3 regions of the Evansella cellulosilytica DSM 2522 genome follow, and region 3 is predicted to be linked to each of the others. Evidence: riboswitches for the same ligand, from Rfam matches in the RefSeq annotation. Region 3 holds a riboswitch; each other region holds the start of a gene.
What was found. Region 3 has a riboswitch for S-adenosylmethionine ahead of BCELL_RS17145 (O-acetylhomoserine aminocarboxypropyltransferase/cysteine synthase family protein). Riboswitches for the same ligand answer to the same signal wherever they lie in the genome.
Positions count from the first base shown of each region.

Region 1: another riboswitch for S-adenosylmethionine. It lies ahead of BCELL_RS16560 (sulfate permease); the one in region 3 lies ahead of BCELL_RS17145 (O-acetylhomoserine aminocarboxypropyltransferase/cysteine synthase family protein).
Region 2: another riboswitch for S-adenosylmethionine. It lies ahead of metK (methionine adenosyltransferase); the one in region 3 lies ahead of BCELL_RS17145 (O-acetylhomoserine aminocarboxypropyltransferase/cysteine synthase family protein).

Region 1 is NC_014829.1:3,574,585-3,584,816, reverse strand. Features, by position in the region: gene BCELL_RS16590 (PucR family transcriptional regulator) at 1-85, shown strand, start outside; gene BCELL_RS16585 (M24 family metallopeptidase) at 301-1,509, shown strand; gene BCELL_RS16580 (cystathionine gamma-synthase family protein) at 1,595-2,782, shown strand; gene BCELL_RS16575 (M20 metallopeptidase family protein) at 2,808-4,016, shown strand; gene BCELL_RS16570 (homoserine dehydrogenase) at 4,006-5,043, shown strand; gene BCELL_RS16565 (aldehyde dehydrogenase family protein) at 5,076-6,521, shown strand; SAM riboswitch class I at 6,714-6,814, shown strand; gene BCELL_RS16560 (sulfate permease) at 6,954-8,036, shown strand; gene BCELL_RS16555 (phosphoadenylyl-sulfate reductase) at 8,036-8,755, shown strand; gene sat (sulfate adenylyltransferase) at 8,775-9,914, shown strand; gene cysC (adenylyl-sulfate kinase) at 9,911-10,232, shown strand, end outside.
Region 2 is NC_014829.1:3,539,067-3,549,298, forward strand. Features, by position in the region: gene BCELL_RS16395 (alpha/beta fold hydrolase) at 1-201, opposite strand, end outside; gene BCELL_RS16400 (gamma carbonic anhydrase) at 358-870, shown strand; gene BCELL_RS16405 (phosphatase PAP2 family protein) at 1,290-1,820, shown strand; gene BCELL_RS16410 (glycosyltransferase family 4 protein) at 1,839-2,993, shown strand; gene metK (methionine adenosyltransferase) at 3,285-4,496, opposite strand; SAM riboswitch class I at 4,699-4,818, opposite strand; gene BCELL_RS16420 (ABC transporter substrate-binding protein) at 5,052-6,050, shown strand; gene BCELL_RS16425 (ABC transporter ATP-binding protein) at 6,076-6,846, shown strand; gene BCELL_RS16430 (ABC transporter permease) at 6,833-7,639, shown strand; gene ytkD (RNA deprotection pyrophosphohydrolase) at 7,702-8,214, opposite strand; gene mobA (molybdenum cofactor guanylyltransferase) at 8,282-8,923, opposite strand; gene BCELL_RS16445 (formate dehydrogenase accessory protein FdhE) at 8,913-9,707, opposite strand; gene BCELL_RS16450 (polysaccharide deacetylase family protein) at 9,852-10,232, shown strand, end outside.
Region 3 is NC_014829.1:3,691,344-3,701,575, reverse strand. Features, by position in the region: gene BCELL_RS23240 (hypothetical protein) at 1-22, shown strand, start outside; gene BCELL_RS17175 (LTA synthase family protein) at 182-2,011, opposite strand; gene BCELL_RS17170 (SMP-30/gluconolactonase/LRE family protein) at 2,224-3,096, shown strand; gene BCELL_RS17165 (YozQ family protein) at 3,314-3,550, shown strand; gene BCELL_RS17160 (alpha/beta-type small acid-soluble spore protein) at 3,562-3,816, shown strand; gene BCELL_RS23235 (hypothetical protein) at 4,006-4,137, opposite strand; gene BCELL_RS17155 (hypothetical protein) at 4,181-4,480, opposite strand; gene BCELL_RS17150 (alpha/beta-type small acid-soluble spore protein) at 4,626-4,808, opposite strand; SAM riboswitch class I at 5,194-5,303, shown strand; partial or broken gene BCELL_RS17145 (O-acetylhomoserine aminocarboxypropyltransferase/cysteine synthase family protein) at 5,474-6,763, shown strand; gene BCELL_RS17140 (homoserine dehydrogenase) at 6,812-8,104, shown strand; gene secY (preprotein translocase subunit SecY) at 8,457-9,758, shown strand.

The sequences.
Region 1 (10,232 bases), 120 kb from region 3:
GACAGGCTTGTCCCTAGTCGATTCTGATGACTTATTTTTATTGGAGTTAAGTGTCAGGTTATGGATGTTAAAAAAATTCAGTTAAAAAATCTAACAATGTGAAGCGCTATAAAAGGTAGATTTTCTACATTTTATAGCGCTTCGTTACTTATTTTAAGCGATTTTACACACTTCTGTCTAAAAATTGTATAAAAGTACATTTGAAAAGTTCATACAAAATGAACATTACGAATAACGTGATTTTTTAATATGGTAATAGTAACAAAAGATATAAGTTTAATAAAGGGAGGAGGAGCCTCATTGCTACCGTTTGAGATGGCGGAATATCAAGATCGGTTACGGAAAACGAAAGAGAGAATGGTTAAATCGGGGGTTGAGGTTTTACTAGTAACAGATCCTGCTAATATAAATTATCTTTCAGGTTATGACGCTTGGTCGTTTTATGTGCATCAAATGCTTGTCGTTTCGCTGGAGGATCTCCAGCCGGTATGGATTGGAAGATATCAAGATGCTAATGGGGCAAGAGCTACGACTTGGATACACGATGATAATGTGATTTCCTATCCTGATTATTACGTACAATCATCCTTTTATCACCCAATGGAGTATATCGCTCACAAGTTAGAGCAAATGGGACATAGGAAGAAATATATAGGTGTAGAAATGGATAATTACTATTTCTCCGCAAAAGCTTACGACGTATTAAAAACGAATCTACCAGACGCGACATTTAAAGATGCAGGACTTCTAGTTAATTATGTTCGCCTCGTAAAATCAGATCAAGAAATAGAATATATGAAAAAAGCTGGCAAAATAGCGGAAGAAACAATGTATAAGGCGGTACAAAGTGTTAAGCCGGGAGTAAGAGAATGTGATACAGCAGCGCAAATATACTCTCAACTGATATCGGGTACCGATGAGTATGGAGGTGATTATCCAGCGATCGTACCTCTGTTACCTTCAGGAAGGAATACTTCTATACCACATTTAACATGGTCTGATAGAGCTTACCAGGAGGGTGACACAGTTATTATTGAGTTGGCAGGATGCTATAAACGGTATCATGTACCGATTGCACGTACTATTTCTGTAGGTTCTACTTCTGAACAGCTAAAAAATATTAGTCCAGTAGTTGTTGAAGGAGTAAATGAAGTATTAAATGCGGTTAAGCCAGGTGTAACTTGTGGGGAGCTAGAAAATGTTTGGAGAAACAGTATCTCAAAACGTGGATATGAAAAAGAAGCAAGATTAGGTTATTCAATAGGTTTAAATTATCCACCAGATTGGGGAGAGCATACTGCAAGTATTCGAAAAGGTGACAATACAGTGTTAGAGCCGAACATGACTTTTCATTTAATTCCTGCGTTATGGTTTAACAATTATGGCATTGAAATAAGTGAATCATTTAGAGTCACAGAAAATGGGTGCGAGACGTTTACAAATTTCCCGAGGGATATGATTATCCATCCACCATTTATGATGAATCAGCATGACGGAAAAATAAGTTAGCTTTGAAGGTGCCAAAAAGTGTGGTGAAGAGCTTTTTGGCCTTCAAGCATAATGAATGATGATCATTAAAGGAGGAGTAGAGAATATGAGAGATTCCAAAATGGGTACTCGATCTATTTGGGCTGGCGAGAGAGACTATCTAGCTTTTGGTGCAACACAAGTGCCAGTTGTGCACAGCGTTTCCTATGGGTATGAAGACATGGATGAATGGTATGAAGTAGCAATCGGAAATAAAAAGGGGCATATTTATGGGCGAAATACAAATCCCACTGTTGAGGCTTTTGAGGAAAAAATAAGAAATCTAGAGGATGCAGATGCTGTTACAAGCTTTTCAACAGGAATGGCAGCGATTAGTAACACTTTAGATACATTGTTATTCCCTGGAGATCGAATTGTTTCAATAAAAGATACGTATGGGGGAACGAATAAAATTTTTACTGAATTTTTACCAAAGAAAAAGGTAGAAGTCGTTTTATGTGACACAGGTGATCACGAAGCGCTTGAAAAAGAAGTTGAGAAGGGGTGCAAAGTGCTCTATTTGGAAACTCCAACAAACCCTACTGTTAAAATTACTGATATTGAAAGAATGGCGAAGGCAGGAAAAAAAGTAGGAGCGACTGTCATTGTAGATAACACGTTTGCAACACCAATTAATCAAAACCCACTTGCATTAGGTGCAGATCTCGTCATTCATAGTGCAACGAAATTTCTCGGAGGGCATGCAGATGCATTAGGTGGAGCTGTCTGCGGCTCAAAGGATTTAGTTGAAGCTATCTATCATTATCGTGAAATAAATGGCGCCACAATGGATCCGATGGCTGCTTATTTACTGTTAAGAGGAATGAAAACATTGAAGCTTAGAATTGATAAACAAAATGAAAATGCACTTGCCATTGCAAAATATTTAAAAACTGTAGATGTCGTTGAAGATGTATTTTATCCGGGTTTAGAGGAGCATATAGGGCATGATATTGCAAAGAAACAGATGCGCGGATTTGGAGGCATGTTAAGTTTTTCGGTCAAAGGTGGCATGGATACAGTTCGTCATTTCTTACCGAAGCTACAGTTCGCCAACAGAGCTGCAAATCTAGGTGCAGTGGAGACAATCGTTGGTCCAGCACGAACGACGAGTCATGTGGAATGTACACCTGAAGAGAGAGCGGCAATGGGGATTCCAGAAGGCTTAATTCGTTACTCAGCTGGGATAGAAGATATTGAAGACTTAATTGGTGATTTAGATCAAGCCTTTCAATCTTTACCATCCAAATTATGAAAATAATAGAACGGGAGGGTATCTGTTGAAAACTATTGCAAAGTGCGCAGAAAATTTAAAGCAAGAATTAATAGAATGGCGTCGTTATTTTCACCAATATCCCGAATTAAGTTTTGAAGAGTCTAACACGAGCGACTATATTGTGCGAGTGCTAAAATCTTTTGGCATCACTGACATTGAAACAAATATTGCAGAACATGGAATAGTAGCTACGATATCAAATGGTCCTGGGCGTGTTATTGCTCTTCGTGCAGATATGGATGCCCTTCCTATACAAGAGAAAACAAATTTGAAATATGCTTCTAAAAATTTGAACGTGATGCATGCTTGTGGGCATGATGCACATATGTCGATGCTACTAGGAGCATCGAAGTTATTAAACGAAGAGATGAAGGATGACAATTTGAAAGGCACGATAAAATTTATTTTCCAGCCTGCAGAAGAAAGTGCAAACGATGAAGGGCTAACAGGAGCACCTTACTTTATCAAGAACGGAATATTGGATGAAGTTGATGCAATAATTAGCGTGCATGTTTGTCCTTGGAGAAAAGTAGGGGAAATACAAGTAAATGAAGGTCCTAGCATGGCGAATATCGATAATTTTGAATTAACGATTTCAGGAAAGGGTGGTCATGGTGGCTATCCGCATCAAACAGTGGATCCAATATGGATTAGTAGCTTTGTTTTACAAGGGATATATAGTTTGATAAGCAGAAAAATAGACCCATTACACGTTGGAACGATTAGTGTCGGGGAGTTAAAGGCAGAAGGATCTAAAAATGTTATACCTGAAAAAGTAACCATTGGTGGTACGATCAGATCCTATAAATCTACTATTCGATCTCAACTCATCAAGGAATTAGAAGCGGTAGCGAAAATTTGTGAAGCTTTTGGTGGAACCTTTGATTTGACCATTCAACGAGGGGAACCAGCCCTATATAATGATGCTGCTATTACAAGACTCATGAAGAAAAATGCAAAAAGGTTGTATCCTGACATGAAGATAATTGAGGAACCGTTTGGTATGGGTGGTGAAGATTTCGGACATATGACAGCTGTTGTTCCTGGATCTATGTTTTTCTTAGGTAGTGCATTTGAGGAGAAAGAATTTCAGCTGCATACACCTCAATTTCAATTAAATGAAAAAGCACTTCCGATAGGCGTGGCAGTATTGACAGCGTGTGCTTGCGATTTAATAAATACTGAGGTAAGGAGGGAAGCGGATGACAACTAAAATTGCCTTTATTGGTTTTGGTGGAGTCGGTCAAACTTTAGCAAAATTACTGTATGAGAAGAAAGATGAATTCTTTAAAAAATATGATTTGGATTTTGAAGTAGTCGCGGTTTCGGATGTAATGAAAGGTTCTCTCTACAACCCTAATGGTCTTAATGTATCAAGATTGATTGAAACCATAAATAAGACAGGAAACTTGAAAGCGTATTCAGATGAGAGTGGTCTTGTAAGGGGGATGGATAGTCTAGAGACGATCAAGAAGAGTAATGCAGATGTAATTGTAGAAGTAACCTTTACTGACGTGGAAACGGGGCAACCAGCAATTGACCACTGCAAAGCTGCATTTAAAGAGGGAAAAAGTGTTGTTACCACAAATAAGGGGCCAGTAGCATTAGCATACAGAGAACTGAGCAAATTGGCAAAAGAAAATAATGCGTACTGGGGATTTGAAGGAACTGTGATGAGTGGAACACCAGCTTTAAGGTTACCGTTAGTCACACTTGCTGGCAATAAAATTAAGGAAATAAGAGGTATTCTAAATGGAACTACAAATTATATGATTACAGAAATGGAAAAAGGTTGTTCTTATGAGGAAGCTTTAAAAAAGGCACAAAACCTTGGTTATGCAGAAGCAGATCCAACAAGTGATGTAGATGGTTTTGATGCCAGGTACAAGGCGACAATTTTGGCTAACTACGTGATGAATACGGAGTTAAAAGCAAATGATATCCCGTGTGTTGGCATCCGTAATATTACGAATGAGAAGGTGAGTGAGGCGTTACGAGAAAACAAAGTGTGGCGATTAATTGCCAAAATAAAAGGTGATGAGAATGGGCAAGTAAAGGCATCAGTACAACCTGAATTAATCGAAATTAACGACCCACTTGCTGGTGTTTCTGGAGCAACAAATGCGATTGTATATGAATGCGATTTAGCGGGTTCAATTATGCTAACGGGGCCTGGAGCTGGCTTAACTGAAACAGCCTATTCATTATTGATTGATTTACTTCATTTTAAAAATCAATAATGGATTAGGAAATTTAAGGAGGGTGGTGCAAGATGCATACAGATGTATTGGTGGAAAAGATGCTCATTGCTGGAGACTGGGTGGATGCTGAGGAATTCTTTCATGTTTATAATCCAGAAAACAACGAGATCATTGCAAAAGTTCCTTTAGCCTCTAATAAACAAATGCTATTGGCAATTGATAAAGGGCATTCTGTCTTGAAAAATCATGCAGCTTGGCCCACGCACGAAAGAATTCGCATTCTTAATAATGTTGCTAACTACATTGAAGAAAATAAAGAAAAATACGCGAGGACAATTGCTACGGAAGGCAGTAAAACAATCAAGGAGGCAAGAGGAGAAGTAAAGCGCACAATCCAGACGATTAAAATAAGTGCAGAAGAAGCAAGAAGAGTGAATGGCGAAACGATTAATTTTGATCAAATGGAAGGTAGCGAAAACCGAGTGGGTTATCATTATCGTTTTCCAATTGGTGTGATAGGTGCGATAACGCCCTTTAACGACCCATTAAATTTAGTTGCACACAAAATTGGTCCCGCTATTGCAGCAGGAAATCCGATTGTTGTAAAGCCTGCTTCTGTTACACCTTTGAGTGCACTATTGTTAGCGGAAGCATTTGTAAAATCAGGCTTACCTAAAGGGTATTTATCGGTCCTCACCGGTTCTGGTAAGGACATAGGTGAAACACTCATCACTCATCCAAATGTAAAAATGATATCTTTTACTGGCGGACTTGAAACAGGAGAGAAAATTGCAAAGCAAGCTGGCTTAAAGAAAGTGAATATGGAACTAGGATCAAATTCGCCCGTCATCGTTCTAAATGATGCGAATCAATCTGAAGCAGTTGCAGCATGTGTCTCAGGGGCATTTTCTGCAGTAGGGCAAAATTGTATCGGCGTTCAACGAATCTATGTAGAAAAAGAAAGCTATAATCAATTTTTAACGGCACTAGTAGAAGAAACGACGAAACTAAAAGTCGGTGATAAACTACTAGAGTCTACGGATATGGGGCCGCTTATAAATGAACGTGAAGCAAAGCGAGTAGAAGCGTGGGTGAATGATGCACTGTACAGAGGAGCAAAGCTCCACACAGGGGGAAAAAGAACAGGTGCATTTTATGAACCTACAATATTAACGGATGTTCCAGAAGGTGCGAAAATAGCAAAGGAAGAAATATTTGGACCAGTCGTTCTTGTATTTCCTGTTAATAATGTAGAGGAGGCCGTAGCACGTTCTAACAGCGTAAACTATGGGTTGCAGGCAGGGGTATTTACTAATAATATTGACAACGCCTACTATACGATTCAAAACATGGCAGTAGGGGGCATTATGGTAAATGATAGCAGCGATTATCGTATTGATGCAATGCCATTTGGAGGTATTAAAGGATCTGGCCTAGGAAGAGAAGGTGTAAGATCGGCAATTGAAGCGATGACAGAGCCAAAGGTAGTCTGCTTTCAATTACAAAAATGGCTATAGTGCCTCAACGTGTAGACGTGGATGTCTCGAAAAAGTAATAGTAAGGATGACTGAAAAGGAAAAATGCAACCTTTTGAGTCATCCTCGCCTCTTTTACACAATTTAATGTATATGAATTAAAAATTTTGAAATTCCTATTGACTATATATCTTTATGTATGGCATGATGTAACAAAGAATTTTTATAATATGAACCTTATCAAGAGAGGTTTAGGGAACTGGCCCATAGAGACCTCGGCAACCATTGAATTCAAAGGTGCTAACTCCAGCAGATGATTTTCTGATAGATGAGGGGACGATTTGCTCAGTTAACGAGAATATCGACCTCTGCATAAGAGGTCTTTTTTATTTCGTTTAATTCATAGTAAACATGTAGGAATTACAAGAATTATAGGTTTTGTAGGTTGGTGGTTTGAAGAAAGGGTTGTGGGAAATGTTTTTGACATACGTTGCGATCATTATTGCGTTATTTTTTGCTATGAATATTGGTGCTAGCGGAGCGGCTGCGACGATGGGTCCTGCATATGGGGCAGGAGCAATAAAAAAGAAAAGATTAGCGCTACTATTAGTTGGATTAGGTGCTTTTTTAGGTGCTGTTATTGGAAGTGGGCAAGTGGTAAAAACAGTAGGGGAAGGAATAATCCCAGCAAATATCTTGTCCGTTGAGGTAGTGCTCATTATTTTATTCTCAGCAACCCTTACTTTATTTATCGCAAATATGATCGGGATTCCCCTATCGACTAGTGAAGTGACAATCGGATCTATTGTAGGAGTTGGCGTAGCTTTCCAATCTTTATTTGTTAATAATGTTCTATTTATTGTCTCCTTTTGGCTTATTGTTCCAATCGCAGCATTTGTAATAGCTTATTGCATTCAGAAAATGATTAGTTACTTCGAAAAAAAATATCCAGGAAGACTGAAAGGAGCAAAGTGGAAGAAAATTCTTTCTATACTACTTATACTTACTGGATTTGTGGAAGCTTTTTCAGCAGGGATGAACAATGTAGCAAATGCAATTGGCCCATTAATAGGGGCTGGCATCATGGAAGAAACTTTAGGAATATGGTTAGGTGCACTGTTTGTAGCACTTGGTGCTCTCTTACTAGGTGGGGCAGTGTTAGAAACAAATGGAAAGAAAATCACAAAATTATCAAAGCTACAAGGTATTGCGGTCTCAGGAACAGGTGGAGCTTTAGTCATTGTTGCATCCATTTTTGGAATCCCAGTACCGTTAACGCAAGCAACTACTTCCGCTATTGTTGGGGTCGGTACAGCAGAAACTGGATTTCAATTATGGCAGAAATCAGTTATTCAAAAAATCATAAAAGTGTGGATTGTCTCACCTGTGATGTCACTCGTTGTCTCTTTTAGCTTAATACATACACTATTAATGCCTAATCCGTATATGATGATTATCGTAATAAGTATTTTTGTCACAACCTTTGGCTCAATTAGTTTATACAGGTCAACGAAGGAAGAAAAAAGGTCGGTGCATAACGAAGGAGGAGGAATTTAATGATGAGTAATCAAGTATTACTCTATGAAAATTTGAAAGATCAGGATTACGCTGATCTTAACGCGAAAATGAAAAATGACGCGTTGCATGTTATCAAATGGGCATATGAGCAATTTAACGATGATTTAGTCTATGCGTGTAGCTTTGGTGCAGAAGGGATCGTTCTCATAGATCTCATTAGTAAAGTAAAGAAGGATGCAAAGGTCGTATTTCTTGATACGAACGTACATTTCGATGAAACGTATGAATTAATTGAACAGATGAAGAAAAAGTATCCGAGTCTTCGTATTGAGTTGAAACAGCCAGAAATAACTTTAGAGGAACAAGCAGATCAATATGGTAATGAATTATGGATAAAAAATCCTGACCTTTGCTGTAAGCTCCGAAAAAATACTCCGCTAAAGTCTGTATTGTCAGGGAGTAAAGCATGGTTGTCGGGGTTAAGACGAGAACAATCACCGACGAGAGCAAATACGCAATTTGTAAATAAGGATGATAAGTTTCAATCTATCAAAATATGTCCACTTATCCATTGGACATGGGATGAAATCTGGGAGTATATTCATTTGTTTAACTTGCCGTACAATAAGCTACATGATCAAGGCTACCCAAGTATTGGCTGTAGCAAATGCACTTTCCCAGTAGAGGAAGGTGAGGACTTAAGGGCTGGAAGGTGGTCCGGGAGTAATAAAACCGAATGTGGATTACACACAAAATAACATGAGAGGGGAAATAAGCATGACTTTGAGTCAACCGCACGGAGGAACACTTATTCATCGCATAAATGAGCAATATGATTATTCAGATGTTTTTCAAACGATAGAGATTGATAGAACAGCACTTTCAGATTTGGAACTAATCGCCAATGGGGCATACAGTCCTCTAAAAGGATTTATGAGTGAAGCAGATTATACATCCGTTGTTCAAAATATGAGGTTGGCGGATGGGACCGTGTGGAGTATTCCTATTACTTTACCAATCTCAGAAGAAACGGCAAATAGTTTGAAAGTTGGTCAAAAAACAAAGTTATCCTATGAGGGTACTATTTATGGCATAATAGAGTTATCTGAGCTTTTTACCCCGAATAAATTGGAAGAAGCCGACCATGTGTATAAAACAACAGAAACGGCACATCCAGGTGTAAAGAAGCTCTATGATAGAGGTAATGTTTATGCAGCTGGGCAAATAACGTTGGTAAAGGTTCCGAAGAAGGAGTCGTTTGCGACATATTACTTAACACCAATAGAGACGCGTAAAACATTCGAAAATCGTGGTTGGAAAACAGTTGTTGGATTTCAAACACGTAATCCAGTTCATCGTGCACATGAGTATATTCAAAAAACGGCTTTAGAAATTGTAGATGGGTTATTTTTAAACCCACTAGTAGGTGAAACGAAGGCGGATGATATTCCTGCAGATGTACGGATGGAAAGTTACGAAGTGTTACTAGAAAACTACTACCCAGCTGATAGAGTATTTTTAGCAGTTTTCCCAGCATCGATGAGGTACGCAGGGCCTAGAGAGGCGATATTTCATTCACTAGTCAGAAAAAATTACGGTTGCACGCATTTTATTGTAGGTAGAGATCATGCAGGTGTAGGTGATTATTACGGTACTTACGATGCGCAGCTCATATTTAATCATTTCACACAGGAAGAGTTAGGTATAACACCGTTGTTCTTTGAGCATAGCTTCTTCTGTAAAAAATGCGGTAATATGACATCGACGAAAACGTGTCCACATAGTAAAGAAGATCGTGTCATCTTATCTGGAACAAAAGTGAGAGAAATGCTCAAAAATGGAGAAACACCACCACCAGAGTTTAGTCGACATGAGGTTGTTCAAGTGTTGATACGTGGAATGAAGGTGACGGTATGAGCCAACAGGAAAAAGTTGAAAACATTCATTGGCATAACACGACGGTTTCAAAGGAAGATCGCCAATCGCTCAATAATCATAAAGGAAGTGTCGTATGGTTTACTGGACTATCGGGTTCAGGAAAATCAACATTGGCGAACGCAGTGGAGAAAAAGCTGCATGATCAGGGTATTAGAACGTATGTCCTTGATGGGGATAACATTCGCCATGGTTTAAATAAAGGGCTCGGTTTTCAACCTGACGATCGAAAAGAAAATATTCGAAGAATTGGAGAGGTATCTAAGCTATTCGTTGATGCAGGTATTGTTGTATTAACTG
Region 2 (10,232 bases), 150 kb from region 3:
GACTTGGATGTAGTCATGAAAGGAGTTAATATGGCCTCTTGGTCCAGTTGTCGTCCCTTGGCCAGGCAAATCTCCTTGTATGACATTGTATTGGAGCTTGTTCAATTGTTCTCTCACCCATTTATAGCGTACATGATATTCACCAGCTCCATGCACGATAACAAAAACACCTTTAGGCTTTTCAACTTCCCATTTCCACATCGCAAAAACTCCCTTCCTTCATATCTTCTCTTTCTCATACTTATTCGTCAAGTGACATACTATTGACATTTCCCTGAACAATAACATTTTGGTAATATGTTATTAACTGATAAAAGTTATCCATAAAATGTTATATGGAAAAGGAGGCGTAAGTCAATGATTTACCCATATAGAGATAAATCTCCAGAAATAGATGACTCTGTATTTATTGCTGATGGAGCAGTAGTTACTGGGGATGTATCAATCGGAGAAAAATCAAGCGTTTGGTTTAATACTGTAATCCGAGGAGATGTGGCACCCACAATTATTGGTAAGAACGTGAACATACAAGATAATAGCGTATTGCATCAAAGTCCAAATAACCCACTTATTCTTGAAGATGGTGTTACTATTGGACATCAATGCACGTTACATAGTAGCGTCATAAGAAAGCATGCACTAATCGGAATGGGTTCAATCATTTTAGATGGCGCGGAAATTGGAGAAGGTGCTTTTATAGGGGCTGGAAGTCTCGTCCCACAAGGGAAAAAAATCCCTCCTCGATCACTAGCATTTGGCCGCCCAGCAAAAGTGGTCAGAAAATTATCAGACAACGACATGATGGATATGGACAGAATTAGAAGAGAATACGTAGAAAAAGGACAATATTATAAAGGACTCAAAGACTAATCATTGTCCCAAAAGTGAATAGGAGTCCTGCCAATGGCTACATTCGCTGCGCACATATTACAAAAAACGTTATAACTGCTATTAACTTATCTTTAAAGCAGAGGAATTCCTCCGCATCTTTAAGTACTAGTTAGTGATTTTCAGTGGTCACTAAAAAATACAGAGCACTTTTACAGGGCATTTATTTGTATTGCAGTCGCTCGCCTGATAGGAGAAACCGAATCCTATCAGGCTTTTTAACGATTGCGATGACTTCGCACATTGCTTAGAGGTGGACTCAAAAGGTAAAAAATCGATCTTTTGAGTCCACCTTTATCTATATTTTTAAATTTCTTAGCAAAAGCTTCACATTTACATTATATTTCCTTAAAACTTTTTTATTAGAATTTTAAGTAGAACAATAAGGGAGGTTTAAAAAAGTGGAAAAAGCCCGTTACTGGTTTTACGAACAAGATTGTTCAATCTTTCGTCTTATTAACCGTGCAGAACAAGAGTCCTTTTACCATCGAATCATGGGAATGATTACTCATTTAGGTGGTGCACGATTTACAATACTTTTTTGCGTTATTACACTTATCTTCTTTCAAAACGAATTAAAAGCTATTGCCATTATTTCATCTTTATCTTTAGCTTGTAGCCATGCCCTGGCAATCATGATTAAAAAAATTGTCCCAAGACTTCGCCCATACCTAGCTATAAATTATTCTTATGTTGCGAAAAACCCTTTAAAGGATTCATCTTTTCCATCTGGGCATACGACAGCTATTTTTTCATTACTCTTACCTTACATGTTTTTTGCTAACATCTTAATACCTATATTACTCCCTATTGCAATACTAGTTGCCATTTCAAGAATTACGATCGGATTACATTATCCATCTGATGTTATTGCTGGTGCATTTCTAGGTTTTATTACCGTTATTAGCATCATGTATGTTTACCCTTTTTAACAATAAGGAGGAAAAAAAATGCGTATTGCTTTATTCTCTGATACTTTCACTCCTCAAGTAAATGGCGTTTCTAAAACAATGAATCGATTAGTTCATTATTTAGGAAAGGAAAAGATTGATTATGATATTTTTGTTCCTGAACTAAATGACGATGAATCGCTATTTAACGGAAATGTACACCGATTTGCCAGTTTACCTTTTATCCTCTACCCAGAATGCAGAATAGCACTCCCTAACGTATTAACAATTCGACAACGGCTACATGCTTTACAGCCAGAGCTTATCCATATTGCTACTCCATTTAATATGGGGCTATGTGGTTTACACTATTCCAACAAATATCACGTACCTTTTGTTGCTTCCTACCATACACATTTTGATCATTACCTACACTACTATAAATTGGGCTTTATGCTCCCCTGGATTTGGAAATATCAGCAATGGTTTCATCGTGATGCAAAAAGAGTTTTTGTTCCTTCTAAAGAAACAATGTCTCATTTAGAAAAAAAGGGATTTCAACATTTATCACTGTGGCAAAGAGGTGTTGATTGCGATTTATTTCATCCTAATTACGATCCTAAATATTTCCGGCAGAAGTACAGTATTAACAAAAAATATATACTACTTTACGTTGGGAGACTTGCACCTGAAAAGGATCTTCACATTCTTTCTGAAGTCATTTCAAATATGCCATCACATCAAAAAGAACTGATTCAATGGGTATTCGTTGGAGAGGGTCCGATGAAGGATGAATTAAAAGAAAAGCATAGGGATGATGTTATATTTACTGGCTATTTAGATGGAGAAGAACTTGCAAGTGCGTATTCGTCTGCCGATTTATTTGTTTTCCCTTCGACATCAGAAACATTTGGGAATGTCGTATTAGAATCTCTTGCTTCAGGTACACCAGCCATCGTTTCTAATAGCGGTGGAGTAAAAGAGATCGTGACAAACGGAGAAACTGGAATGATATGTCCTGGGAAAAAAGCAGATGCATTTCTAAAAAGCATTACGACTATATTATTTACGCAGGATTTAAATAAAAAAATGAGTTTGAAAGCAAGAGCGTACGCTAAAACACAATCATGGAATCATATATTTTCTAACTTAGTGAGTGAGTACGAGCAAGTTATATATGAAAACGAACAGAGGTCTAATCGTATTGCACAATAAGAAAAACTAAAAACGAGCTTCAAGCTCGTTTTTAGTCTTTTCTTTTAAAAGGTCGAATTTTTACCTTTTGAGTCAACCTCTAGCTTTTGAGACAGTCGCGTCTTTTCTATTATTAGTGGTGGAATTGCGTTGCGTGTATCTAATAAAGAACTAATGAGTACTCTTATCCTTAGCGTGCACGGTGTCTCAGTACCATTAAAGTATGCAACATCGAATTCCGATATAATCAGTTTTATTTTACTGGAGGTTGTCCAATTTCCTTATCGAAAAGACTGGGCGGTCACACATTTCTTATTTTGCAGCACTATTTAATGCTTGTTCTTTTAAAGAAGCAGCTTTATCCGTTTTTTCCCAAGGTAGATCTACATCTGTTCTTCCAAAGTGGCCGTAAGCTGCCGTTTGCTTATAAATTGGACGGCGTAAATCTAACATATTGATGATGCCGGCAGGACGCAAATCAAAGTTGTTGCGGACAACTTCTACTAGTACTTCTTCCGAAACAGAACCAGTACCAAACGTATCAATTGCAATAGAAACTGGTTGCGCTACACCAATCGCGTATGCAAGTTGTACTTCACATCGATCTGCTAGACCAGCAGCAACAATATTCTTTGCTACATAACGAGCTGCATAGGCAGCAGAGCGGTCAACCTTTGTTGCGTCTTTACCAGAGAATGCTCCACCTCCATGGCGAGCATAGCCGCCATAAGTATCAACAATAATTTTTCTTCCAGTTAACCCTGCATCTCCCTGTGGTCCACCAATGACAAATCTGCCTGTTGGATTAATAAAATATTTTGTTTTCTCATCTATTAATTGAGCTGGCACAATCGGTTTAATGACATGCTCTTTTAGATCAGCAACAATTTGTTCATTTGTTATTTCAGGGTGGTGTTGTGTTGAAATGACGATTGTATCGATATGAACTGGCTGATCGTTCTCATCATACTCAACTGTTACTTGGGTTTTTCCGTCAGGGCGTAAATAGCCAACTGTACCGTCTTTCCTTACTTCACTAAGTCGTCTCGCTAATTTATGCGAAAGAGAAATAGGCAGTGGCATTAATTCAGGCGTTTGGTTATCAGCATAACCAAACATTAAACCTTGGTCTCCAGCTCCGATCGCTTCAATTTCACTATCACTCATTTGGCCTTCACGAGCTTCTAACGCTTGATCAACACCTTGTGCAATATCCGGTGATTGCTCATCAATAGAAGTTAATACAGCACAAGTTTCGTAATCGAAACCATATTTCGCTCTTGTGTACCCAATACCTTTCACTGTTTCTCTTACAATCTTAGGTATATCTACATAAGTTGATGTACTAATTTCCCCCGCTACTAATACTAGCCCCGTGTTTACAGATGTTTCACACGCTACCCTTGCGTTTGGGTCATTTTTCATAATTTCGTCTAGGATGGCATCAGAAATTTGGTCACAAATCTTATCAGGATGCCCTTCTGTTACAGATTCAGATGTAAATAAACGACGTTTTACTGACACAGTACGTACCTCCTTAATTCTGTTCCCTATGGATAGGATATGTTAAATGAATCAACGGTACTCGTTCTCCTACTAAATGGTACAAATCGACAAATGCCGATTTGGACGAATGATAGTTGTTATTGTTTGCACTTTTTTGCTAAATCTCCAATAAAAAAACCTTTCCTATAGAGGAAAGGTTATCATTGCATTCGCCTTTCACCTCTTATCGGTCAAGACACGCAAAATACATGTCCTGCAGGTTAGCACCGTTCACCTTGTCAACACGGTGATGGTTGCTGGGCTTCTTTGGGCCTGTCCCTCCGCCATCTCAGGATAAGAGTATCCGTTCGCAAAAAGGATAACTGATTTTCTACTCACTGTCAACTAATATACGGCTACATATCCACATTTTTCTACATTCTTATAATTAAACACGGTTTTGCCGTAACCATTTTATCATCAATGAATATTTTATTTCATCAGTTTATTTATTTTTATATGCATGCACATTTTTCAACATATCATCATAATTTATCACATCAGCGTTCACCTATTATAGGAGGTTATTTACAAATGAAATTCATGAAATACGGGTTCCTTTCACTTATATTCCTTTTAGGAGTTTCTCTTTTCGTCGGTTGTAGTTCAGATGAAGAAACAACAGAAATTCGTTTAGCAGAGGTTACAAGGTCTATCTTTTATGCTCCCCTTTATGTAGCGATTTCAGAAGGGTTTTTTGAGGAAGAAGGCATTGAAATTGATTTAACAACTACTTGGGGTGGAGACACGACAATGACAACATTATTGTCAGATGGTGCTGATGTTGCATTAGTTGGTGCAGAAACATCTATTTACGTGTATGCACAAGGTGCTAATGATCCAGCTATAAACTTCGCTCAGCTGACACAGACTGATGGTACTTTTTTAGTATCACGTGAGCCAGTAGAAGATTTTGAATGGGATGATTTAAAAGGAAGTACTTTCTTAGGGCAACGCGCTGGTGGTATGCCACAAATGGTAGGTGAATACGTCCTTAAACAAAATGGTATTGAGCCACATGAGGATTTAGAGCTTATTCAAAATATAGATTTTGGAAATATACCTTCAGCATTCGCTTCTGGAACGGGCGATTATGTACAATTGTTTGAACCACAAGCGACACAATTTGAAGAGGACGGTATAGGGTATATTATCGATTCTTTCGGTACACAATCCGGAAATGTTCCTTATACAGTGTTTATGTCAAAACAGAGCTATTTAGAGGAAAATGAAGAAGCTTTAGAAAGCTTTACTAGAGCAATATATAAAGCACAGCAGTGGGTTCAAGAACAGCCAGAAGAGGTTGTTGCAGAGTCAATAGTAGATTTCTTTGAAGACACTTCTTTAGAAACAATTGAACAAGTGATTGAACGTTATAGAGATCAGGGATCTTATGCAGAAACGCCAATTTTAGATGAAGATGGTTGGTATTTATTACAAGAAATGATGGATGAGTCTGGTGAGTTACCAATGGATGTACCATATGAGGATTTAGTCAATACAGATATACCAAATCAAATAGTGAATGAATAAATGCCTTCGATAGGAGGAGGTTAACATGTCATTTTTACAACTAGAGAAAGTGGAAAAAACATTTTTTTCAAAGGATTCAATGACTGAAGCAATTAAGGATATAAATTTTGCGGTGAACGAAGGAGAGTTTATTTCTTTAATAGGTCCTAGTGGTTGTGGTAAATCAACAATACTTTCACTCATCTCTGGTTTAATTCGACCAACAAGCGGTAACGTTTTGCTTGATGGAAAAGAAATAAAAAAGCCTACACCGGAAACTGGATATATGCTTCAGCAAGATTATTTGTTTCCTTGGCTAACAATAGAAGAAAATATTACGATTGGCCTCAAAACAATGGGGAAATTAACTGAAGACAAAAAAAAGCATGCCAAGTATTTATTAAATGAAATGGGTTTAGCAGAAACTGCAAAACAATATCCTAGCGAGCTATCAGGTGGTATGCGGCAAAGAGTGGCTTTAGTAAGGATGTTATCTACTCAACCTAAGCTATTATTACTAGATGAGCCATTCTCTGCCTTAGATTATCAAACAAAGCTAAAGCTTGAGGACCTCGTGTTTTCCACGATAAAGGAGCACAAAAAGACAGCAATTTTAGTCACTCACGATATAGGTGAAGCAATAGCAATGAGTGATAGAGTTATTTTAATAGGGCATAGTCCGGGACAAATCAAAAATGTTTTTAAGATTCCAAATCAATTGTCAACAAAGCTACCTTTTGACGTCCGTAATCATTCGTTATATAACGAATGGTTCCAAGAGGTTTGGAAGGAGTTGGAATCTCTTGAGCAAACGTAATGAGCAACTACACAAAGAATACGTACAACGATTAACACGTGAAAAACGATATGTAAGGATGACTCAACTAAGTATTTTCATTTTCTTCTTTGCGTTTTGGGAAATTGGCACAAGGTTAGGATGGATTGATCCACTATTATTTAGTTCTCCCACACGAGTATGGGAGCTATTTGTTTCAAGAGTACAGGACGGAAGTTTATTTATGCATACTTCCGTCACCCTTTTTGAAACGATTGCTGGTTTCTTATTAGGTACAGTGCTTGGAACGATGATGGCCGCAATACTGTGGTGGTCACCATTTCTTTCCAGAGTACTAGACCCGTATTTAGTCATTCTTAATTCTATGCCTAAAGTAGCTTTAGGACCTATCTTGATTGTAGCTTTCGGAACTGGATTCACATCTATTATTGCGATGGGGGCGCTCATCTCTGTCGTCATTACAACATTAGTCGTTTATAACGCCTTTAAAGGTGTAGATGAAAACTATTTGAAAGTAATTCAATCTTTCGGGGCTACTAAAAAACAATCTTTTTTCTCTGTTATTTTCCCCGCTTCATATCCAACAATTATATCCACATTAAAAGTAAATGTTGGTCTTGCATGGGTAGGTGTCATTGTTGGGGAATTTTTAGTATCAAAACAAGGGCTAGGTTATATGATTGTATACGGATTCCAAGTATTTAATTTCACACTAGTGATGCTATCTCTTATTATCATTGCTATTCTCGCAACAATCATGTATCAGCTCGTTGAATTATTGGAGAAAAAACTTATAAAAAGGCATAACACGTAAGAATAATAGAAGCTGATCCAAAAGCTATTCATAGTATAAAGGTTGACTCATTAGGAAAAAAATTATCCTTTTGAGTCAACCTCTTTTCTTATTGGTTTTAGGTGTTGAAAATTAGTTCGAACTTCTCGCAAGCTTAACGGCAGCACATCATCTTTCATAATAAAACTATATTCATTGTTTGTACGAATATTATCAGGTAAGCTTTTTAACAGCTTCGGCCCTTTCGTTTCAAAGTAATTATTCTTCGATATTAACTCATCTATGATGGCGTAATAAACGTTTTTAATAACAGTATCACTTTTACCTTCTACTTGATATTGACCTATATAATACAATTCAGAAACGATTCCACCTGTTTCTTCAAATACCTCTCTCTTTGCTGCCTCAACGGCTGTTTCACCAGGTTCTACTTTCCCCCCAGGAAACTCTAATCCTCTACTCGGGTGTAATGTAAGAAGCCAACTTCCTCGAAATTGACAAATGATCCATACGTGCTTCGGTTCTCTTGAAAAAGGGTGGTCATTTGTAGAGTAGGTAACTGCATTATTATAATAATCGTAAAATGTCTTATTCATTTTGACCACCTCCTTAATCATATTGTCGGCAAATCATGTAAAGCATAAACACATGAATAGTCTTCACTTATTTAAAGACTTCTAAAACTTTGCGGTAGTCACAAGGTTCATTCATGTTAAAAAAAATCCGGTCTAGTTCTTCCTCACTATATCCTTTCTCATATAGTGGTTTTTCAACCACTTCATGCACGTTTATTTTAGAGAGAAAGTTGGACATTTTTAATTCCTCTTTTTCTAAGCAGCTCTCTACTTTACGTAATGCACTCGTTTTATAAAAGGCACAAAGTGGATGTATTCTTCCCTTAACTCGTGGTACTATTGCATCGCATTGTGAATATTCTTTACTAATTTCATATAAGTCAAAAACGATAGATCTAGTGATTAAGGGCATATCATTAGCAATAAAGAAACACCATTCTGTATTTGCTGCCCTCAATCCCGCATGAATACCTGCTAAAGGACCTTTTCCAACATACATATCTTTCACTATCTTTTTATTTAAAAATTGGTATTTATCGATGTCATTTGAAATGATTAACGTTTTTTGACACGTTTTCGTTACGATATTCGTAATGCGCTCAATCGTTGTTTTTCCTGAAACTTTTAGTAATGCTTTATCCTTGCCCATTCGTCTCGAACGGCCGCCTGCTAAAATCACTCCAGTTAAAGGGAGGAGATTTCTCTTCGTGGCATCATGATTATCTATCATCCCCATAACCCTCTTCTTGAGCAATAAAGTCTAAATAAAGCGTTTCTATATCAACCATTGCAGCTACAACTTTCTTTGATTTCTCATCCTCATCGGGAGCAATTAGCTTTAAATAATTCCTACATGTTTTACAAACTTCCACCATGGATGCATCTTCTTCTTCAACTGAAATATAAAATAGCTTTCCTTCTCGATCTTCACCACAATGTACACATGCATGCTTTTTGAGATCATATACTGTTTCACATCTAGGACAGATGAGTTTTTTATCGCCATCTTTCTCCATTTCTGCAATTCTCGGAGGCTCACCACAGCATGGACAAGTTCCCATGACATCCATATCATTAATAAAGCTTTTGCAAGCTTCTGAGACAATATGTAGAAACGGTCTAATCGCCTGTTCTGCTATAAAGTGTGGGACCCATTGTGCTACATCGTTTTGTTCCGAAACATTCTCAAAGAACTGAGTATCAAAGGTGATTGCAGCCTTTATCCATTTGACGATATTTTCATCTGTTAATTGACTAATGATATTCATTAAATGCGTTAAGTCTGTTGTTTCATTATGTATTGTTTCTGCCACTGCCCTTAAAGCTTCTTTGTAGTATTGAGTCCGTATTGGTGACTTTTGAAGCTGTGGTAATATAGCAACATCCTTATTTATGTCATCACTATCAATCTGAAGCTGAAAATTTTCTTGAACATTCTCTCTCACCTTCGCTTGAACGTCGATAATTTCTAATTGTAATTGCACGTAATCTTCAGACACTGTGTTCGGATCCATTTCTTCACCGCCCTATGTTTTAGGTTGGTTTCTATTATATCGTTCTAATCAGAATGTTGTCTATGATCGTCCACTTTTTCCTTGTCTCCGACTTCAAGTCATGTGAGAATAGAAGAAAAGTCTCGAAATAGGTGGTATTAAGACGTGCGTAATGTAATGATTATTAGCCTTTTATCTGTCGTGGTTATAGCCTCGATCATTTTTTTCCATTCTAAAGAAGATAAAGAGGTATCATCTTCTGCTTCGGTCATTGATCCTCACTCTTTCCTTTATAAAGAAAGAATGATACTCCCTGATGCACCTATTCAAGCCGATGAAGAAAAAGTCAATATTGATCCTATTATTGAAAAGTGGAACAATCAATCACTAAACGCCACTTTATGGGGAGAAAATGTCCCCGGTGTACATCATCAGCTAAATACCGAGGATAATGTTATTGCGTTAACGTTTGATGCTTGTGGGGGCCCAACAGGTAACGGCTATGATGAGCAATTAATCTCCTTTTTAAGAGAAGAACAAATACGA
Region 3 (10,232 bases):
GCTCGGTTTTAGTTCTGCATAAGAGAAATGTAATGTATATTTAGGCGGTGGAAATGCAGCCACGCGTAGTAGTGAGAAGAGCACTCACTACTACTTTAAAGACATGTGGCAACATTTCTTCACCGCTTCTAAGAAAAGACTAAAACCGAGCTTTACTAAGCTCGGTTTTAGTCTTTTCTTTTCAATTAAAACGGAATAGGTCACCATAGATGATTTTGTCTGAATAGAAAAGCGCTTCTTCACCTTTTTCTCGTAATGAATCACACTTTTCTAAAGGGAATTCTTCACCGGTAGTGTAGCTTAAGCAAGAACCATTTACTGATATTAGTTCATTGGAAATGGCTGTTCCATCCCTTAGTACAGCAAACTCTTCGCGGTTTTCAGCAAATAAATCATTGCCAAACATGACGTGATCATCTTCCGGAATCCCCAGTAAATTTAAGAGTGATGGCATCACATCAACTTGCCCAGAAATGGTTGATATTGTTTTCCCATCTACACCTGGTATGTGAATAATGAGTGGTACTCGTTCCAGTTTCACAGCCTCATAAAGGTTAATCTCTTTCCCTAAAAATTTGCTAAGCTCATCATAATGACTATTTGCAATGCCATAATGATCTCCATACATAATTAATGCAGTGTTTTCATATAAACCTTCTTCTTTTAATTGATCAACTAAAATTCTCATTGCTTCGTCTGTGTATCTGACAGTTGGAAAGTATTGATTTACAATATTACTATTCGAATTAAATGGTTCAATGAAATGATCTTCCTCGTCTAAGTGGTACGGAAAATGATTTGTAAGTGTTAGTAGTGTACTATAAAAAGGTTCAGGTAGCTCAGTAATGTAATCCATTGATTGTTCAACAAAATCAATGTCTTTCATCCCCCATCCGACAGAATTACGCATGGAAATATCATAATCACTAAATGAATATATTCGGTTATAACCTAAGTTAGGGTACATAACGTCCCTATTGTAAAAGGATCGGTCATTTGCATGAAAATTCGCTGTTTCATATCCGTAATTAGTAAGGGTTTCGGGAAGTGCACGATATTCATTCTGATCGTGTGTCAGAAATACAGCACCTCTTCCTAGCGGATATAAGGAGTTGTTAATAAGAAACTCAGCGTCTGACGTTTTTCCTTGACCTGTTTGATAATAGAAATTATCGAAGTAAAAGCTATCTTCAATAAGCTCATTGAGAAATGGGGTTATTTCCTGTCCATTTAATTCCTCACCAATAACAAAGCTCTCGACAGATTCTAGTGACACGACGATAACATTCATGTCTTTAGCAATACCAAACATGTCATCGTTTGGTGCAACGCGATTTTCATCTAAATGCTTGTTAATATTAGTCCAATCATTTTCTTCTGCAAACACAGTCTGAACGCTCGTTTGTGTTTGGACAAATGCATCATATATATAGAAGTTATATAATCCTAACGATTGAACGAGAAACGTTCTATTAAATGCTTGCGCTCTGTCTAACGTACTTACTTGCGCGATTGAAATAGTGATAATCACGAGTATGACGACAACAGCCGCTTTAGATTGCTGAAATGTTATTTTTTCAAATCGAACCCATTTTGGTTTTTTCCATATGAAATAGCCGATAATAAATAGGTCTAAAAAGAAAAATACATCGTACCAATGAATAAGTTCAATAATACTAGTCGATAAATCCCCCATATTGCCACTCATTAACAGCATAGGTAGTGTAATAATATCACTGAACTCACGGTAGTAAACGGCGTTAGAATATAACACAATTGTTAGTAACACACTAATAAAAAGAAAGTAATAGCCTTGCCACTTTGGTTTGAAATAAAGGCCGAGTCCAAAAACAACGACTAAAAAAACGAGCGGACTTAGTATGAACGTAACAGCTTCTAAAAAATAATTTATCGTTAATTGGAATGTAGTCATGGAAATAATGAGTGTTTTTATCCATAAAAAGGTGAGACTAAACAGCATGAAGCTATGTCTCTTTGTAATGGATTTCATAGTATCAACCTTCCTTATTTAAAAACACAAAATTTGTTATACAATGTTTCATTATAAAATCTTCATGAAAACAAAACAACAAATTAAGGTTATTTACATAAAATTACATACCCGTTTTTAAAAATAACAAACTGAGTTTTTTTTCAAGGGAAATCGTCTTTTGTATCGAAGAGTAAGAAGAGGATTCAAATGAGAAAAAAGGGTGTGAAAAGATGGAAGCTCAGTTAATAATCCCTGCTGGAGCCACTTTAGGTGAGGGTCCTTGTTGGGATGAAAAAAAACAAGTACTGTATTGGATAGATATTTTAGAGAAAAAAATACATCGTTTTAAACCAGTGACAAATGAAACGCAAACAATCAAGCTTAGCCAATATATTGGTTGTTTAGGCCTAGTGGAACGTGGTGGCTATTTAGTTGGCCTTCAAGATGGCATTTATTACTTAGACGAAATAAGCGAAGAGATTGTTTCAATTAATCACCCTGAGTCAGAAAAAAAAGAAAATCGTTTTAATGATGGAAAAGTTGATCCTGGTGGTAGGTTTTGGGCTGGAACAATGCATCTAGATGGTCTTGAAGGTGAAGGCGCACTATATCGTCTAGATATCGATAAAAATATATCACGTATGATTGAAGATGTATCAATCTCAAATGGTCTTGCTTGGGATACGAACAAACAACTCATGTATTATATTGATACACCGACAAAAAAGGTCGCGGCTTTTGACTATGATGCTGCTACAGGTGAAATAAACAATAAAAGGTATGTCATTACAATTCCTGAAGGAGAAGGTTTTCCTGATGGGATGACTATTGATGCTGAAGGTATGCTTTGGATTGCGCATTGGGGTGGTTCCCGAGTTTCAAGATGGAATCCGGACAATGGAGAAAAACTAAGTGAAATTTTCTTCCCCGTCAGTCAAGTAACATGTTGCTGCTTTGGAGGGGAAAAACTAGATAAATTATACGTTACAACAGCGAGTGTCGGTCTTTCAGAGGCAGAGCAGAAGGAGCAACCAAATGCAGGTGGCGTTTTTGTCGTAGAACCTGGGGTAAAAGGCACATATAGCTACCGTTTTAAAGGTTAACGATTTGAGGGTGACTTAAAAAGTCGAATTTTTACCTTTGAGTCATCCTCTATGCAATGTGCCACCGCAATCTCTTAAAGCCCATTATAAGTCGATTTCTTGTAGTTAGCGCACGCCGAGTGGATTCATTGCCAGAAATTATAATAGCTTTTGGGACAGCCTGCTTCATATTTTTTTACTTTCATGTAAAACATAATAATGATTGGAGGCGAAGCAAATGCACAAAAATAAAGTGACACATGAGCAAATTGACAAAGTAGCTGAAAAAACATATGAAGTAAATCAATATAATAGTAAAGATGAGACTGAGAATGGATTAGCGGTAACGCATGAGCAAGTGTCAGATGCATATACAGAAGGAACGATTGACGCTAAAATTGATGAAGTTAATGAGAATGGGCAAAAGACTTCGGGCAAAGCAGGAAGAGAAATACCAAGAAAAGGCTTTGAATAAGGTGAACTGGGATGAGCCGTAAACATAAAATTCTTGTTCCGGAAGCGAGAGAAGGATTAGATCGTTTAAAGGCAGAAGTAATGAACGTTAAAGACCGGGAAAACGTGAAGTATGAAGTTGCTGATGAAAAAGGAATCTCCTTGCAGAAGGGCTATAATGGCAATATAAAGGCAAAAGATGCAGGGGAAATAGGTGGAAGTATCGGTGGAAACATGGTTCGTGAATTAGTAAAAATGGCACAAAAACAAATGACAAAACAGCGATAAAAAAGGGGAGACAATGGATAAAAACGAATCCATTGCCTCTCCTTTTTTTTATAAGATAAGCGTATAAAATTGGCAGTGGAATTTTATCGCCGTGCGTACTAGCGAGAAGAGAACTCACTAGTACTATAAGAGGTACGGCGAAATTCCACTGCTTCTAATAGCTTTTGGGACATCCTCTTTTGCTTAATTTTATTGAAATGCTTTTATGTCGAAAACAAAGTGTAGTATTAAAAAGACAACGATCATCATCAATAATCCCCATGTTAAACCTCTAAATGCTTCTTTAATGTATAGATCATCATTTTTGCGCACAGGCTTCATTTATTTCCCTCCACTTTATTTTAATATAGTAGGAAGGTGGTAATTATAAATAATCACCGTTTTGATTAATATAAGTGGCCTGCTTTTTTTGCCAACACTTCTGGAATGTATCAGAACGTGCTATGACCAAATCGCTCAATATTTTCTGATGAAAAAAAGATGGAGAATACAATAACCTATTTGTACCTTTATCTTCCGGTTCATTCCCTTCAGCTGCTAACTCATATGTTGTTGCTGTAATGTAGTTCTCATAGTTGTCAGAAAAATGAGAAGGTGCATGAATCGATAGGACTAATAATAGAAGAGAGAACGAAAGGATAATATTTAAAGATCGAACAATCATGAATAATATCCCCTCTCATCTAATGTACTTGTCACATTTGTTAATTACATATTATATGTTACACATTAAATTGGGAAGAGTTTTATGTACCCCATTCATATTAAAAACACGCAGGCGCTATGCCTGCGTGTAAGTGCCACTCATATTAAAATTTTTGTTGTTCAGCTTGTTGAACTAGGCGTTTTGTAATTTCGCCACCTACAGATCCATTTGAACGTGAAGTAGCATCTGCACCTAGGTTTACACCGAATTCTTGCGCAATTTCATACTTCATTTGATCTAATGCTTGTTCTACACCAGGTACGAGAAGTTTGTTGTTTCGTGCCATCGTGTATCACCTCGCTTTATTGTAGGATACTTTTATTATGTTAGTATTTTAAAATTCTATTCAAACAGTAAACTGGTAAATATTATCTGCTAAGTTTTTTCAACTTGGGGAAGGAAGTCTATCTCCAGACATCATCATCCCTCAGGAGAGCACTCCTAGTACTTTAAGGGATACGTCGAAATTCTTAAAAAGTGTGTAAAATAAATTGACACGCTTATAAATAGGTGTTATTATTTTCAACAACTTCATAATATTTAAAAAATTTGCGATAATAGTGTGAAGGACAGTTTTTCATATAAAAACCGTTGACGAAAATTATATACAATGATACGATCCTTTAGAGGACTACTGTGTTAAAATATTGATGAAAAATACATATATTAAGCTCTTATCCAGAGAGGTGGAGGGACCGGCCCGATGAAACCCGGCAACCAGCGAGATGTTTATCTAGCAAGGTGCCAATTCCTACAAAGCTTTTGCTTTGAAAGATGAGAGAGGTCGTTCTAACCATGTTACTAACGTCTCTTTGTCTTTTCGGCAGAGGGGCGTTTTTTAGTAGGAATGGTAAAATACTGTATTCGTTATGTAAGTAAATCCTAGAAGAGGAAATAAACTTTAAAGTTTAACATATTTAAAATTACAAATTTATGTAGGAGGGATTTAACATGGCAGAAGAGCAAAACAAAGCGTATAACGTAGAAACAGTACTATTACACGGAGGTCAAACCCCTGATCCAACGACGGGGGCAAGAGCGGTACCTATTTATCAAACGACATCTTATGTCTTTGAAGATACGGCTCATGCAGAAGGTCTTTTTTCTTTAAGTGAGCAAGGGAATATTTATAGTCGAATTATGAATCCGACTGTAGATGTTTTCGAAAAGCGTATTGCTCAATTAGAGGATGGGGTAGCAGCTGTCGCAACATCTTCAGGTATGGCAGCTATTTCACTAGCAATCATGAATATAGCTGGAAGTGGTGATGAAATTGTAGCTGCAACAAATTTGTATGGAGGTACATACAACCTTTTCTCTACTACATTACCTAAATACGGAATAAAGGTACATTTTGTTGATGCTTCTGATCCACAAAACTTTAAGGAAGCCATTAATGATAAAACAAAGGCAGTCTTTGCTGAAACAATCGGAAATCCTAGTTTACAAGTATTAGATATCGCCGGTGTGGCAGAGGTAGCACACGAAGCTGGGATTCCTTTAATAGTAGATAGTACATTTACGACACCATACGTATGTAAGCCGATTAATCATGGTGCGGATATCGTTGTTCATTCAGCAACAAAATGGATTGGAGGTCATGGAACTTCGATCGGTGGCGTTATCGTAGATGGTGGTAAGTTTAATTGGGATTCTGAAAAATTCCCAGGCTTCACAGAGCCAGACGCTAGCTACAATGGATTACGATATGCAAAAGATATTGGTGAACTAGCATTTGCCATTAAATTACGGGTACAGCTACTACGCGATTTCGGTGCTTGCTTAAGCCCGTTTAATGCATTCCAGCTTTTACAAGGGTTAGAAACATTACATTTGAGAGTAGAAAGACATAACGAAAATGCACTTAAGCTAGCGCAATATTTAGAAGAGCACGAAGCGGTGGAGTGGGTTAACTACCCTGGACTAAAATCTCACGCATCATATGAACATGCTTCTGAGCTATTACAAAATGGCTATGGTTCCGTTCTTATCTTTGGTATAAAAGGTGGCCGTGAAGCAGGAAGAAAGCTAATCGATAATATTGAATTGTGGTCTCACTTAGCAAACGTTGGAGATGCAAAGAGCTTAATTATCCATCCAGCATCTACGACTCATCAGCAACTAGCTGGGGAAGAGTTAGCAGCAACTGGTGTAACGGAAGATCTCGTTCGATTATCTGTTGGTCTTGAAAACGTGGAAGATTTGTTTAAAGAGTTAGATCGTGCATTGAAAATAGCTACTAGCTAATAAGCATAAGAATAAATTGATTTATCAAGGAGGACTCTCGTCATGAGTCAGTCATTTAAACTAGCGATTATCGGATTTGGAACTGTAGGTGAAGGAGTATATAGAACGATTGAAAAGAAAGCGAAAAAGCTCGAAGCCCTTTTAGGGGCACGAATAGAGATCCCATTTGTAGTTGTTAAAAATGTAGATAATCGCCAAGTGAATGGAGAAACAACGGTGACAAATAATCTCGACGATGTATTAAATGCACAAATACATGCTGTTGTTGAGGCAACACCTGACTCAGAAACTGGCTATCCATATGTTACTGCATTGTTGCGTCAAGGAATCTCTGTCGTATCAGCGAACAAGGAGCTTCTTGCTAAGCACGGTGATGAACTTCACACGTTGGCAGAACAAAACAGTTGCCAGCTTTTATTTGAGGCTGCCGTTGCAGGAGGAATTCCTCTACTAAATACACTTCGCCACACGTTAAAAACGAATACAATTAATCGTTTAGAAGGTATTGTCAACGGCACGTCTAACTTTATCCTTACAAAGATGAGAGAAGAATCATCTTCCTTTGCATCCTCTTTAAAAGAGGCACAAGAAAAGGGGTTTGCAGAAGCAATTCCTGATAAGGATATCGATGGATGGGATCCTTATTTTAAAACGAATATATTAAGTCGGTGGATTTATGGCGTAGCACCAGAATGGGAGTCAAATAGTCCGTTAGGGATCCGCTCGGTCAACATCGAAGATATAAAGCTTGTAGAAAAAATTACAGGTCGTATTAAATTGGTTGCTTCCCTCATTAAAGGTAATAATAAAGTAAGTGCGTCGGTACAGCCTTCGATTGTTTTACGAGAGCATCCGCTTTTTAATGTGGAAGGCGTTAACAATGGTATTCATATTGAAGGAAGTATCGTAGGTTCTGTATTATTGCAAGGACCAGGAGCGGGAAGGTACCCAACTTCAAGTGCAGTCATTGAAGACGTTGTGAATCTTCTAATGAATGAAAATGAGTTAAATAAACTATCCGCCTATGAATTTACAGAGCATCTATTTGACTCTGACGAGGAATTAAATCATGATGAAGCGAATAAGCTATGGTTTTTAACTGGTGATGATCGTTTGCCTTTCTATATTTCTAAAAGTCGGCTTGACGTACTGCTTTCAATAAATCCAATTAACCATAGACACGGGTTTGCAATTAAAGCGTCAAGAGAGGAAATCGATGCGCTAATAGCGATTGATAGATTAACAGGAATAAATGTGTATCCATTATTAACGGATGAAAAGGAACTGCTATTAAATGATTCACCTGTAAAAAAAGAAAGAACACTAACTTTCTAAACGGGAATCACAAAGGCTGTGTCGGAAGGTATGAAACACCTTTTGACATAGCCTCGCTTTTTCCACTCCTATTTTTCTAGTGAAAACTAGTAAGAGATAAATTGTCAAAATTTAATAAGGTAATATTAGATAAATTATGATAGAATAAACTGTAGCTTTCACAAGTGAAAGCGTTATCAGTAGTTTGTTCATTCTATGGTCAGTAAGAACCCTAATTTTGTCAAAAAAGGATGTAAATTTTTATCTTTTTTTAAAAAATTACAAACTGTGTCTTTATTTTATGATATTCTATTAGCAACGGCCATAAACAAACTAGAGTAGGTCCATATATTAAAAGGTAGAGGTGCTGCACATGTTTCGTACTATCCGTAACATTTTCCGCGTGGGTGAACTGCGCAACAAGATTATTTTTACATTATTAATGCTGTTAGTGTTCCGTATAGGTGCACATATTCCAGCCCCCGGGGTAAATCCTGATGCTCTTAATTTTGACGGTTTAGCAGCTTTTGGATTACTTGATACATTTGGTGGAGGAGCTTTAGAAAGATTCTCCATATTTGCAACAGGTATCATGCCATATATTACAGCTTCCATTATCGTTCAGTTATTAAGAATGGATGTTGTTCCTAAATTTGCTGAATGGGCGAAAGAAGGAGAAGCAGGTCGTAAGAAACTTGCTCAAGTAACACGTTATGGAACTATTGGTATTGCATTTTTACAGGCGTTAGCATTATCCATTGGATTTAACAATATTATGCCAGGTGTTGTTCCAGACCCTTCTGTAACCACATACTTACTAATTGCTGTTGTTTTAACAGCAGGTACGGCATTCCTTATGTGGGTAGGGGAGCAAATTACAGCACAAGGTGTCGGAAATGGTATTTCCATTATTATCTTTGGAGGGATTGTAGCTGCAATTCCAAATGGTGTTAGACAAATTTATACTACTTATATTGTTGATGCAGGAGACCAGTTATTCTTAAATATCGTAACGATTTTACTTATTGCACTTGCCATTTTAGCGGTTATTGTTGCGATTATATTCGTACAACAAGCTGTTCGTAAAGTGACAGTACAATATGCTAAGAAAATGGCTGCAGGTGGAAAGAAAACAGGTGGACAATCGACGCACATTCCATTAAAGGTAAATGCTGCAGGGGTTATTCCAGTTATCTTTGCTTCAGCATTGTTCTTTATGCCACAAACAGTTGCCGGTATTTTCGGGAGCACAGACGGATTTGGTGGTTGGATTATACAATATGTAAATCTACAAGAACCAGTTGGTATGGTAGTATATGCTGCGTTAATCATTGCCTTTGCTTACTTCTATACGTTCATTCAAATGAACCCAGAGCAGATGGCAGAGAACTTAAAGAAGCAAAATGGTTTTATTCCTGGTATTCGTCCTGGTAAAGCAACACAAACGTATATTGTTCGTACGCTTTACAGATTAACGTTTGTTGGATCTCTGTTCTTAGCAACTGTAGCTGTCATGCCGTTGATTTTCACACGTGCTGCAAGCTTACCACCAGCTGTACAAATTGGTGGGACAGGGCTACTTATCGTGACAGCGGTAGCGTTAGATACGATGAAGCAAGTGGAAAGCCAGTTAATTGAGCGAAGATATTCAGGATTCTTAAAGAAGTCTTCATAAAGAAACGATAATAAAAAGAGAGGCCCCTAGGGAGCCTCTCTTTTTCTCAGAAGATAAGAAAGTATAAATTTGGTAGTGGAATTTTATCGCCGTGCGTACTAGTGAGAAGAGCACTCACCAGCACTTTAAAAGCTACGGCGAAATTCCACTGCTACTAAGAAAAGACTAAAAATGAGCTTTGCCAAGCCTGTTTTTAGTTTTTTTCTTATGGTAAAAAATGTATCCAATGGAGATATTGTAAATCTACTATAAGCCTATGTAGAAAATCAATAGAACAAATGACACAAATTTAATAGATATATGATTAGGTCAATAGATATAAAAGAAACAAATTACTATATTACTATTTCATCATTTTGATAGACAGAAACTATATTAATAGAAGGAAGGCGATGAATATAGTCCGATTAACAGCGGCTATATTCTATTTTATAATAATAAAAATGTGAAATTAAATTCCGGAAAAGCACTTGT